One region of the Mixta calida genome, then DNA from elsewhere that is predicted to be linked to it. Evidence: predicted binding sites of a transcription regulator. Region 1 holds the regulator's gene; the other holds the start of a gene.
The links. Region 1 encodes sigma-54, which starts transcription at its own class of promoters, with help from an activator protein. Its sites were predicted from a motif close to GTTGGCACANNTTTCGCTNT; they were not measured.
Positions count from the first base shown of each region.

Region 2: the regulator sigma-54 is predicted to act here: its motif matches at 2,806-2,825, upstream of glnA (glutamate--ammonia ligase).

Region 1 is NZ_CP026378.1:561,995-566,787, forward strand. Features, by position in the region: gene npr (PTS phosphocarrier protein NPr) at 1-79, opposite strand, end outside; gene rapZ (RNase adapter RapZ) at 76-930, opposite strand; gene ptsN (PTS IIA-like nitrogen regulatory protein PtsN) at 1,004-1,486, opposite strand; gene hpf (ribosome hibernation promoting factor) at 1,668-1,955, opposite strand; gene rpoN (RNA polymerase factor sigma-54) at 1,979-3,415, opposite strand; gene lptB (LPS export ABC transporter ATP-binding protein) at 3,464-4,189, opposite strand; gene lptA (lipopolysaccharide ABC transporter substrate-binding protein LptA) at 4,195-4,737, opposite strand; gene lptC (LPS export ABC transporter periplasmic protein LptC) at 4,718-4,793, opposite strand, start outside.
Region 2 is NZ_CP026378.1:4,295,425-4,300,217, reverse strand. Features, by position in the region: gene glnG (nitrogen regulation protein NR(I)) at 1-53, opposite strand, end outside; gene glnL (nitrogen regulation protein NR(II)) at 61-1,110, opposite strand; gene glnA (glutamate--ammonia ligase) at 1,249-2,658, opposite strand; gene typA (ribosome-dependent GTPase TypA) at 3,095-4,793, shown strand, end outside.

The DNA.
Region 1 (4,793 bases):
CCAGTTCAAACAGCTTCATCGCGGGGCGGGCATGCATGCCCAGCTTATTTTTAATTTCAACGGTTTGCCTGACTGTCATGATTTGCGTTTTTCCAGCGTGCGATGGCGGGATTGCACATTCTTGCCGCGCGAACGGAAATAGTCGGCGAGCTGTTCGGCAATATAGACGGAACGGTGTTTGCCGCCAGTGCAGCCAATGGCGACGGTCAGATAACTGCGATTATTGGTTTCCAGCATCGGCAGCCATAATTCGAGATAGCTGCGCGTCTGGTAGATAAAGTTATGCACCTCAGTGTGACGATCGAGAAAGGCCGCTACGGGTCTGTCGAGGCCTGTCATCGGACGCAGCTTTGGGTCCCAGTGCGGGTTAGGCAGAAAGCGCACGTCAAAAACATAGTCGGCGTCGATAGGGATGCCATGCTTAAAACCGAAAGATTCAAATACCATCGTGAGTTCGCGCTCGCGCTTGCCGAGCAGACGCGTACGCAGCATCTCCGCCAGTTCATGCACCGACATTTCCGACGTATCGACAATCAGATCGGCGCGCGATCGCAGTGGCTCCAGAAGATCGTTTTCTTCATCGATAGCGCTTTCCAGCGACAGGTTTTTGCTGGAGAGCGGATGCAAACGGCGGGTATCGCTGTAGCGACGGATTAAGGTGTTGCGGTCCGCGTCCAGGAACAGCAGCTGCGGCGAAAAGCTGCCGGGCAGGCTGGTCAGCGCCTTTTCCAGCACATCCGGCGACTCCGGCATATTACGCACATCTATACTGACGGCGGCCGAGATATTACGTGCAGCCAGCGAATTCGCCAGATCGGGCAGGAGTGTTACCGGCAGGTTGTCCACACAGTAAAAACCCATATCTTCCAGCGCGCGTAACGCGACAGATTTCCCTGAGCCTGAACGACCGCTGACGATCATCAGCACCATTAAGTTGTCTCCCCATTCAACCTGCGCGACGGGCCGCAAGCCCGCCGTTCAGGCAAAAGTGCAAGCGTAGTAATTAATGATTCTCTTCCGGCGCTGCGGTAATGATCTCATACAGCTCTTCATCACTCTGCGCAGCCCGCAGACGACGGCATACCGTTTTGTCGGCCAGCCGTTTCGCCACCAGTGAAAGGGTATGCAGATGTGTTTTACATTGATCCGCCGGTACCAACAAGGCAAAAAGCAGATCAACCGGTTGATTATCAATAGCATCGAACCCGATTGGCTGATCGAGGCGGATAAATACGCCTACTGCACGCAGTGTATCCTCTTCCAGCTTTCCGTGCGGAATAGCGATGCCGTTGCCGATGCCGGTGCTGCCCATGCGCTCGCGCGTCAGGATCGCTTCAAACACCGTTTGGTGCGGCAGATTAAGCTGTTTGGCAGCCAGTTCACTGATGATTTCCAGTGCCCGCTTTTTGCTCTGGCAATGCACTCCGCTGCGGGTACAGTCAAGGTTAAGTACAGAGCTGAGTTCCAGTGAGAGTTCGTTGTTCATCATAGTTTCACTTGCGTGTTCACATTTACTGGCGCATCGCGCTACTTTACGCGTCTTACGATGAGAAAAGCAGTAAAAATTTGCCAGCGTGGCGTGAATGGAAAAACGGGGCGAAAAAGATCGCCCCACGATAGTGCCGCATTACTACAAGCGGCCCGTTCTTCCTTCCGCCTTGCGAAGGTTAGTGTTGTTTTAACTTGTCTTTATGCCGGGTTAGCTGACGAGAAAGCTTATCGATCAAGCCATCAATCGCCGCGTACATATCATTAGCCTCAGAAGTCGCATGCAGTTCGCCGCCGCTGACGTGCAGCGTCGCTTCCGCTATCTGCTGCACTCGCTCTACCTTCAGCACAACGTGGACCTGGGTTATCCGGTCTGAATATTGTTCCAGCTTGGCAAACTTAGTGTTTACAAACTCGCGCAAAGCTGGCGTGATTTCAATGTGTTGCCCGGTAATATTGAGCTGCATAGCGTCTTCCTTCTCAGTGAGTATCAAACCAGCTGTTTACGCTGGTTTGATGGCGGGATGGATAAAGACTCTCGGTACTTTGCGACGGTGCGGCGCGCCACCATAATGCCCTGTTCGGACAGCATAGAGGTGAGCTTGCTGTCGCTCAGCGGTTTGGCGGGGTTCTCCGCCGAGATGAGTTTTTTCACCAGCGCGCGGATCGCCGTGGAGGAAGCTTCGCCGCCGCCCTCGGTATTGACGTGGCTGGAGAAAAAATATTTCAGTTCGAAAATACCGCGCGGGCTGTGCAGGTATTTTTGCGTCGTTACGCGGGAAATGGTTGATTCATGCATGTCGACCGCCTGAGCGATATCTGCCAGCACCATCGGGCGCATGAACTCCTCTCCCTGTTCAAAGAAGGCCTGCTGCTGCTCGACGATACAGCGCGTGACTTTCAGCAACGTATCGTTCCGGCTTTCCAGGCTTTTAATCAGCCATTTCGCTTCCTGCAGATTGGTGCGAATAAACTGACTGTCGCTATCGTTGCGCGTTGAGTTGCCCAGCGCCGCGTATTGCTGGTTGATATTCAGCCGCGGCACGCTGTCGCTGTTGAGCTCTACTGTCCAGCGGTTGCCGATTTTGCGCACCAGTACGTCGGGAATGACATATTCCGGTTCGCTGGTGTTTACCGACTGCCCTGGTCGCGGATCGAGCGACTGGATCAGCGCCATCGCCTCTTTCAATACATCTTCTTTCAGGCGGGTGACGCGCATCAGACTGCGGAAATCATGGTTTGCCAGCAGATCGAGATGCTCGCTGACAATCAGCTGCGCCTCCGTCAGCCATGGCGTATCGCTGGCGAACTGCGAAAGCTGCACCAGCAGGCAATCGCGCAGATCGCGGGCGCCAACGCCAACAGGATCGAAACGCTGCACGCGCTTCAGCACCGCCTCGACTTCATCCAGCGCCACCTCTTCATCGCCCATGCTATCGCGGATTTCATCCAGCGTGACGGTGAGATAGCCGGTATCGTCAATGGCATCGACAATCGAGGTGGCGATGGCGCGATCGGTATCGGTAAACGGCGTCAGCTCCACCTGCCACATCAGGTAATCCTGCAGCGACTGGGTGGTTTCACCCTGGTAGACCGGCAGTTCGTCGTCGCGATAGTCGGTACCGGTGCCGGACGGCGTGCCGGCGGTGTAGATCTCGTCCCAGGTGGCGTCAAGCGGCAACTCCTCCGGCATATCCTTCTGCTCCAGCGCCTCCCGCGTATCGAGCGTTTCACTCTCGGTATACTCGCGGGAATCCACCTCTTCATGGACATTATCGGTCTGCTCAAGCAACGGGTTGCTCTCCAGCGCCAGCTGAATCTCCTGTTGGAGCTCCAGCGTAGAGAGCTGTAGCAGGCGAATAGCCTGCTGCAGCTGCGGCGTCATGGCGAGCTGTTGGCTGAGCCTGAGTTGCAAACCTTGCTTCATATTCAGAATAGCGTTTCCTGATAGCAGACTGTCATAACCGACACCATATCAGAGTCTGAACTCTTCACCCAAATAGACGCGTTTCACCTGTTCATCGGCCAGAATCGCTTCCGGGGTGCCATGGGCGATCAGACGGCCCTGACTCACAATATAGGCGCGTTCGCAAACGGCCAGCGTCTCACGGACGTTATGGTCGGTGATCAGCACGCCGAGACCGCTGTCACGCAGGTGTTCGATAATCTTTTTGATATCGATAACGGAGATCGGGTCGACGCCGGCGAAGGGTTCATCCAACAGGATGAATTTGGGGTTCGCCGCCAGCGCGCGCGCAATTTCCACACGACGCCGTTCGCCGCCGGAGAGCGCCTGGCCGAGACTGTCGCGCAGATGTTCAATATGGAATTCTTCCATCAGCTCGTTTGCGCGATCCTGACGCTGTTCGGTGGTCAGATCGTCGCGCACCTGCAGCACGGCCATCAGATTGTCATAGACGCTGAGGCGACGGAATATCGACGCTTCCTGCGGCAGGTAGCCGATGCCGCGACGGGCGCGGGCATGGAGCGGTAAAATACTGATGTCTTCATCATCAATCACGATGCGCCCGGCGTCGCGCGGCACAATGCCAACAACCATATAAAAGGTGGTGGTTTTGCCCGCGCCGTTTGGTCCCAGCAGACCGACGATTTCGCCCGATTTAACCTGCAGGCTGACATCTTCCACCACGCGGCGGCCTTTATAGGCTTTCGCCAGATTTTCAGCGAGTAGTGTTGCCATATGAATCAGTTACTCTTCTGTTGGCCATTAGAGGCGCCGGATTTATCCTGCAGCTGCGAAGGCACCAGTACGGTTGTCACGCGCTTGTTCTGGCCCTGGCTAAACGCCTGCATTTTCTGCTCTTTCACCAAATAGGTGATACGATCGCCTTTGACATTGCTGTCCAGCTGCTCGATATAGGCGTTGCCCGTCAGTTCAACAAAATCCTTCGCCAGCTCATAATGCATCTTCTGAGCATGACCTTTTACCGGTTTGCCGTCGTCCTGCAGCTGATAAAAGGTCGCCGGCGTACCGTAAGCGTCAACGATGGTTTTGTTGCTGTCGCCGCCAGGACGCGTTACGACGACTTTATCGGCGGTAATTTTGATCGAACCCTGCGTCACGATCACATTACCGGTAAAGGTCGCGACGTTGCCTTGCAGATCCAGCGCCTGGTTAGCGGAATCGATATTAACGGGCTTTTCGGAGTCGCCCGTTAATGCCAGAGCCGGAACGCTGGCGGCCAGCAGGGTAGTGATAAGCAGAAGCTTAAGGCTGTTGTTGTGCATTGATTTCATAATTAGTTTTGACCTTTTCAATCAGCTCGGCCGTTTTCGTCCGTAAA
Region 2 (4,793 bases), 580 kb from region 1:
ACCCAGCGGATGGAGCTATCGTCATCGACGATCCAAACTATCCCTCGTTGCATAGAAACCTCACTGGCGAATAGGCAGGTAAATCGAAAATTCGGTATGGCCAGGCCAACTGCTAAATTCTATTTTTCCAGAATGCTGGTCGATCAGGCTGCGGGCAATAGAGAGGCCCAGTCCGGTTCCGCCCTCCCGACCGCTGACCATTGGATAAAACAGCGTATCCTGCAGCTGCGTCGGAATGCCTGGTCCGTCATCTTCCACATCAATACGCGCTACCAGACGATAACGCGCGCCATGCAGCGTCAGCTGAAACGCGGTGCGGGTACGCAGCGTAATGGTGCCGCCTGCGTCGCCCAGCGCCTGTAGCGCATTGCGAACGATATTCAGCAACACCTGCTCTATCTGATCGGGATCGTGCGGCAGTTCCGGCAGGCTGGGGTCGTAATCACGCACCAGCGAGACATTCTCCGGCAGCTCCATATTGACCAGATTCACCACGCGCTCCGCCACCTGATGAATGCTTTGCGTCACGTGCATGCCCGGCTGCTGCGGCCCTAACAGCCTGTCGACCAGATTGCGCAGCCGATCGGCCTGTTCAATAATCACTTTGGTATATTCCGTCAGCGACGGATCGGGCAGCGCCTTCGCCAGCAGCTGCGCCGCGCCGCGCAGTCCGCCGAGCGGGTTTTTGATCTCATGCGCCAGTCCGCGCACCAGGTCGCGCGCGGCAACCTGCTGCGCATGCTGTATCTGCTCCTGACTGAGACGGCGCTGATTATCCATCGGCGCCATTTCCAGCAGGATCAGGCCGTCAGGCAGGCGCTGCGCGGTGAGCGACATAATATGGGCGCGGCCGTCCACCACCAGCGTCACTTCGCTGTCGGTAAATCCCTGACCAGCGGCCAGGCTTTCCTGCATTACGGCGATATTCAGAGAAAAATAGCCCATCAGCTCCGGCAACGGCGTACCGAAAAGCTTACGCGAGCTTTGCGCCAACAGCTGCTGGGCTGCGGGGTTGGCGTAATGAATCACCAGTTCGTTATCGACCAGCAGGATACTGTTAATCAGGGAATTGAGAATCTGCCCAGCATCGGGCAAGGGGCCAGTTGCCATACAGCGTTCTCCTGCACTGTTTTAGTGCATTATAGTTTCAGGTTTGATAACGCGATATTCCGGCCGTTGAAGACGCGGAGAAAAAAGCCCATCCGAAGATGGGCTGAAAGTTTCCACGGCAACAAAAACTCAAACCAATTAAACGCTGTAGTAAAGCTCGAACTCGACCGGGTGCGGCGTCATGCGCACGCGATCCATTTCAGATTTACGCAGGTCGATATAGGCGTCGATAGCGTCGTCGGTGAATACACCGCCACGGGTCAGGAACTCGCGGTCTTCGTTCAGCGCGTTCAGCGCTTCTTCCAGCGAGCCTGCAACTTTTGGAATCTCGGCCTCTTCTTCCGGCGGCAGGTCATACAGGTTCTTGTCCATCGCATCGCCAGGGTGGATCTTGTTGATGATGCCATCCAGACCCGCCATCAGCAGCGCAGCGAAGGCCAGGTACGGGTTAGCAGCCGGATCCGGGAAACGCGCTTCGATACGACGCGCTTTCGGACTGGCGACCACCGGGATACGGATGGAAGCAGAGCGGTTACGCGCAGAGTAGGCCAGCATAACCGGCGCTTCGTAGCCCGGCACCAGACGCTTGTAGGAGTTGGTGGTCGGGTTTGCCAGGGCGTTGATCGCTTTCGCGTGTTTGATCACGCCGCCGATGTAGAACAGCGCCATTTCAGACAGGCCGCCGTATTTGTCGCCGGCGAACAGGTTGGTGCCGCCTTTAGACAGGGACATATGGCAGTGCATGCCGGAGCCATTATCGCCGAACATCGGTTTTGGCATAAAGGTGGCGGTTTTGCCGTAGGCGTGCGCAACGTTGTGCACGACATATTTGTAGATCTGAATTTCGTCCGCTTTTTTCACCATGGTGTTGAAACGGGTGGCCACTTCGTTCTGACCAGCGGTGGCGACTTCATGGTGATGCGCTTCAACGACCAGACCCATCTGCTCCATGGTCAGACACATGGCGGAACGGATGTCCTGTGAGGAGTCAACCGGCGGAACCGGGAAGTAGCCGCCTTTCAGGCCCGGACGGTGGCCTTTGTTGCCGCCTTCATATTCTTTACCGGTGTTCCAGGCCGCTTCGATATCGTCGATAGCCACATGCGAACCGGAGGTGCTGCTGCCGAAACGGATGTCGTCGAACAGGAAGAATTCCGGCTCCGGTCCGAACAGCACGGTATCCGCGATGCCGGATGAACGCAGGAAATCTTCCGCACGTTTAGCGATAGAGCGCGGGTCGCGATCGTAGCCCTGCATGGTGCCCGGCTCAAGGATGTCACAACGGATGATCAGCGTGGAATCTTCGTAGAACGGATCCAGCACGGCGGTAGTCGCGTCCGGCATCAGCACCATGTCAGATTCGTTAATGCCTTTCCAGCCGCCGATAGAGGAGCCGTCAAACATTTTGCCTTCTTCGAAGAAGTCTGCGTTGACCTGATGCGCAGGGATGGTTACGTGCTGCTCTTTACCTTTGGTATCGGTGAAGCGCAGGTCAACAAACTTAACTTCGTGTTCATTCATCATAGAAAGAACGTGTTCAGCGGACATACTCAACTCTCCTGGTAATTGTCATTGTCGTCGTGGTAAGAGAACTTCATCCTGCCAGGCGCGTAAAGTCGAGCGTACAGCTGGCAACAAAGTACTCGGACAAGCTATCAACCGTTGTGGAAACTGTCGTTTTGGCTTGAATAAAATAAAGCGAATTCTGTGCCAACTTTTTTATTCTGGCCAAAAAGCGCTATTATGCGCGCTCTCGACAAACGAGGGATGCACCATGATGGATATCGCGCACCATTATAGTGCATTTGAGTTAATTTTGGGCACCATAATGGTGCAGCTGGTCAATCAGGTGCATTTTTTGCACTGAAAGTGGTGTTATAAGGCAAGCCCTGGAGCATTCTTTCTTTGATATTTGTGATCCTGTTCAGTCCTTCGATTAATCCGTGTACAATAGCGCGCTATTTCTAATGCCTGAGGCAAAGCTGTGATCGAAAATTTGCGTAACATCGCCATTATTGCGCACGTTGACCATGGGAAAACCACCCTGGTCGACAAACTGCTGCAACAGTCCGGTACTTTTGATGCCCGTACTGAAGCAACCGAGCGTGTAATGGACTCCAACGATTTGGAGAAAGAGCGTGGGATTACCATCCTCGCGAAAAATACCGCCATCAAATGGAACGACTATCGTATCAACATCGTTGATACTCCGGGACACGCCGACTTCGGTGGAGAAGTTGAGCGCGTTATGTCCATGGTTGATTCAGTGCTGCTGGTTGTCGACGCGATGGACGGCCCAATGCCGCAGACGCGTTTCGTGACCAAAAAAGCATTTGCCCACGGCCTGAAGCCGATCGTGGTCATCAACAAAATTGACCGCCCGGGCGCGCGTCCTGACTGGGTTGTCGATCAGGTGTTCGACCTGTTCGTTAACCTTGACGCGACCGACGAGCAGCTCGATTTCCCGATTATTTACGCCTCTGCGCTGCAGGGTATCGCTGGCGTCGACCATACCGATATGGCTGACGACATGACCCCGCTGTACCAGGCGATCGTCGACCACGTACCGGCGCCAAACGTCGATCTGGACGGCCCGCTGCAGATGCAAATCTCTCAGCTGGACTATAACAACTACCTGGGCGTGATCGGCATCGGCCGCATCAAGCGCGGCAAAGTTAAGCCGAACCAGCAGGTTACGGTTGTCGACAGCGAAGGCAAAACCCGCAACGCGAAAGTGGGCAAAGTGCTGGGCCACCTGGGTCTGGAGCGTATTGATACCGACCTGGCGGAAGCAGGCGACATCATCGCAATCACCGGTCTGGGCGAGCTGAACATCTCCGACACCATCTGCGATCCGCAGAATGTCGAAGCGCTGCCTGCGCTGAGCGTTGATGAGCCGACTGTAACCATGTTCTTTAACGTCAACACCTCGCCGTTCTGCGGTAAAGAGGGTAAATACGTTACTTCACGTCAGATCCTGGATCGTCTGAAGAAAGAGCTGGTGCACAACGTGGCGCTGCGCGTAGAAGAAACCGAAGATGCGGACGCTTTCCGCGTATCCGGTCGTGGCGAACTGCACCTCTCCGTGCTGATCGAAAACATGCGTCGTGAAGGTTTCGAACTGGCGGTATCCCGTCCGAAAGTTATCTTCCGCGAAGTTGATGGCCGTAAACAAGAGCCGTTCGAAAACGTGACGCTGGATATCGAAGAACAGCATCAGGGCGCGGTCATGCAGGCCATGGGCGAGCGTAAAGGCGACATGAAAAACATGGACCCGGACGGCAAAGGCCGCGTGCGTCTCGACTACGTTATTCCGAGCCGTGGTTTGATCGGTTTCCGTAACGAATTCATGACCATGACCTCCGGCACCGGTCTGCTTTACTCTACTTTCAGCCACTACGACGACGTGCGTCCGGGCGAAGTAGGCCAGCGTCAGAACGGCGTGTTGATCTCTAACGGCCAGGGCAAGGCGGTCGCCTTCGCACTGTTCGGTCTGCAGGATCGCGGCAAACTGTTCCTGGGCCACGGCGCGGAAGTTTACGAAGGCCAGATCATCGGCATTCACAGCCGTTCTAACGACCTGACCGTCAACTGCCTGACCGGTAAGAAACTGACGAACATGCGCGCATCAGGTACTGATGAAGCGACGACGCTGGTTCCGCCGATCAAGATGACCCTTGAGC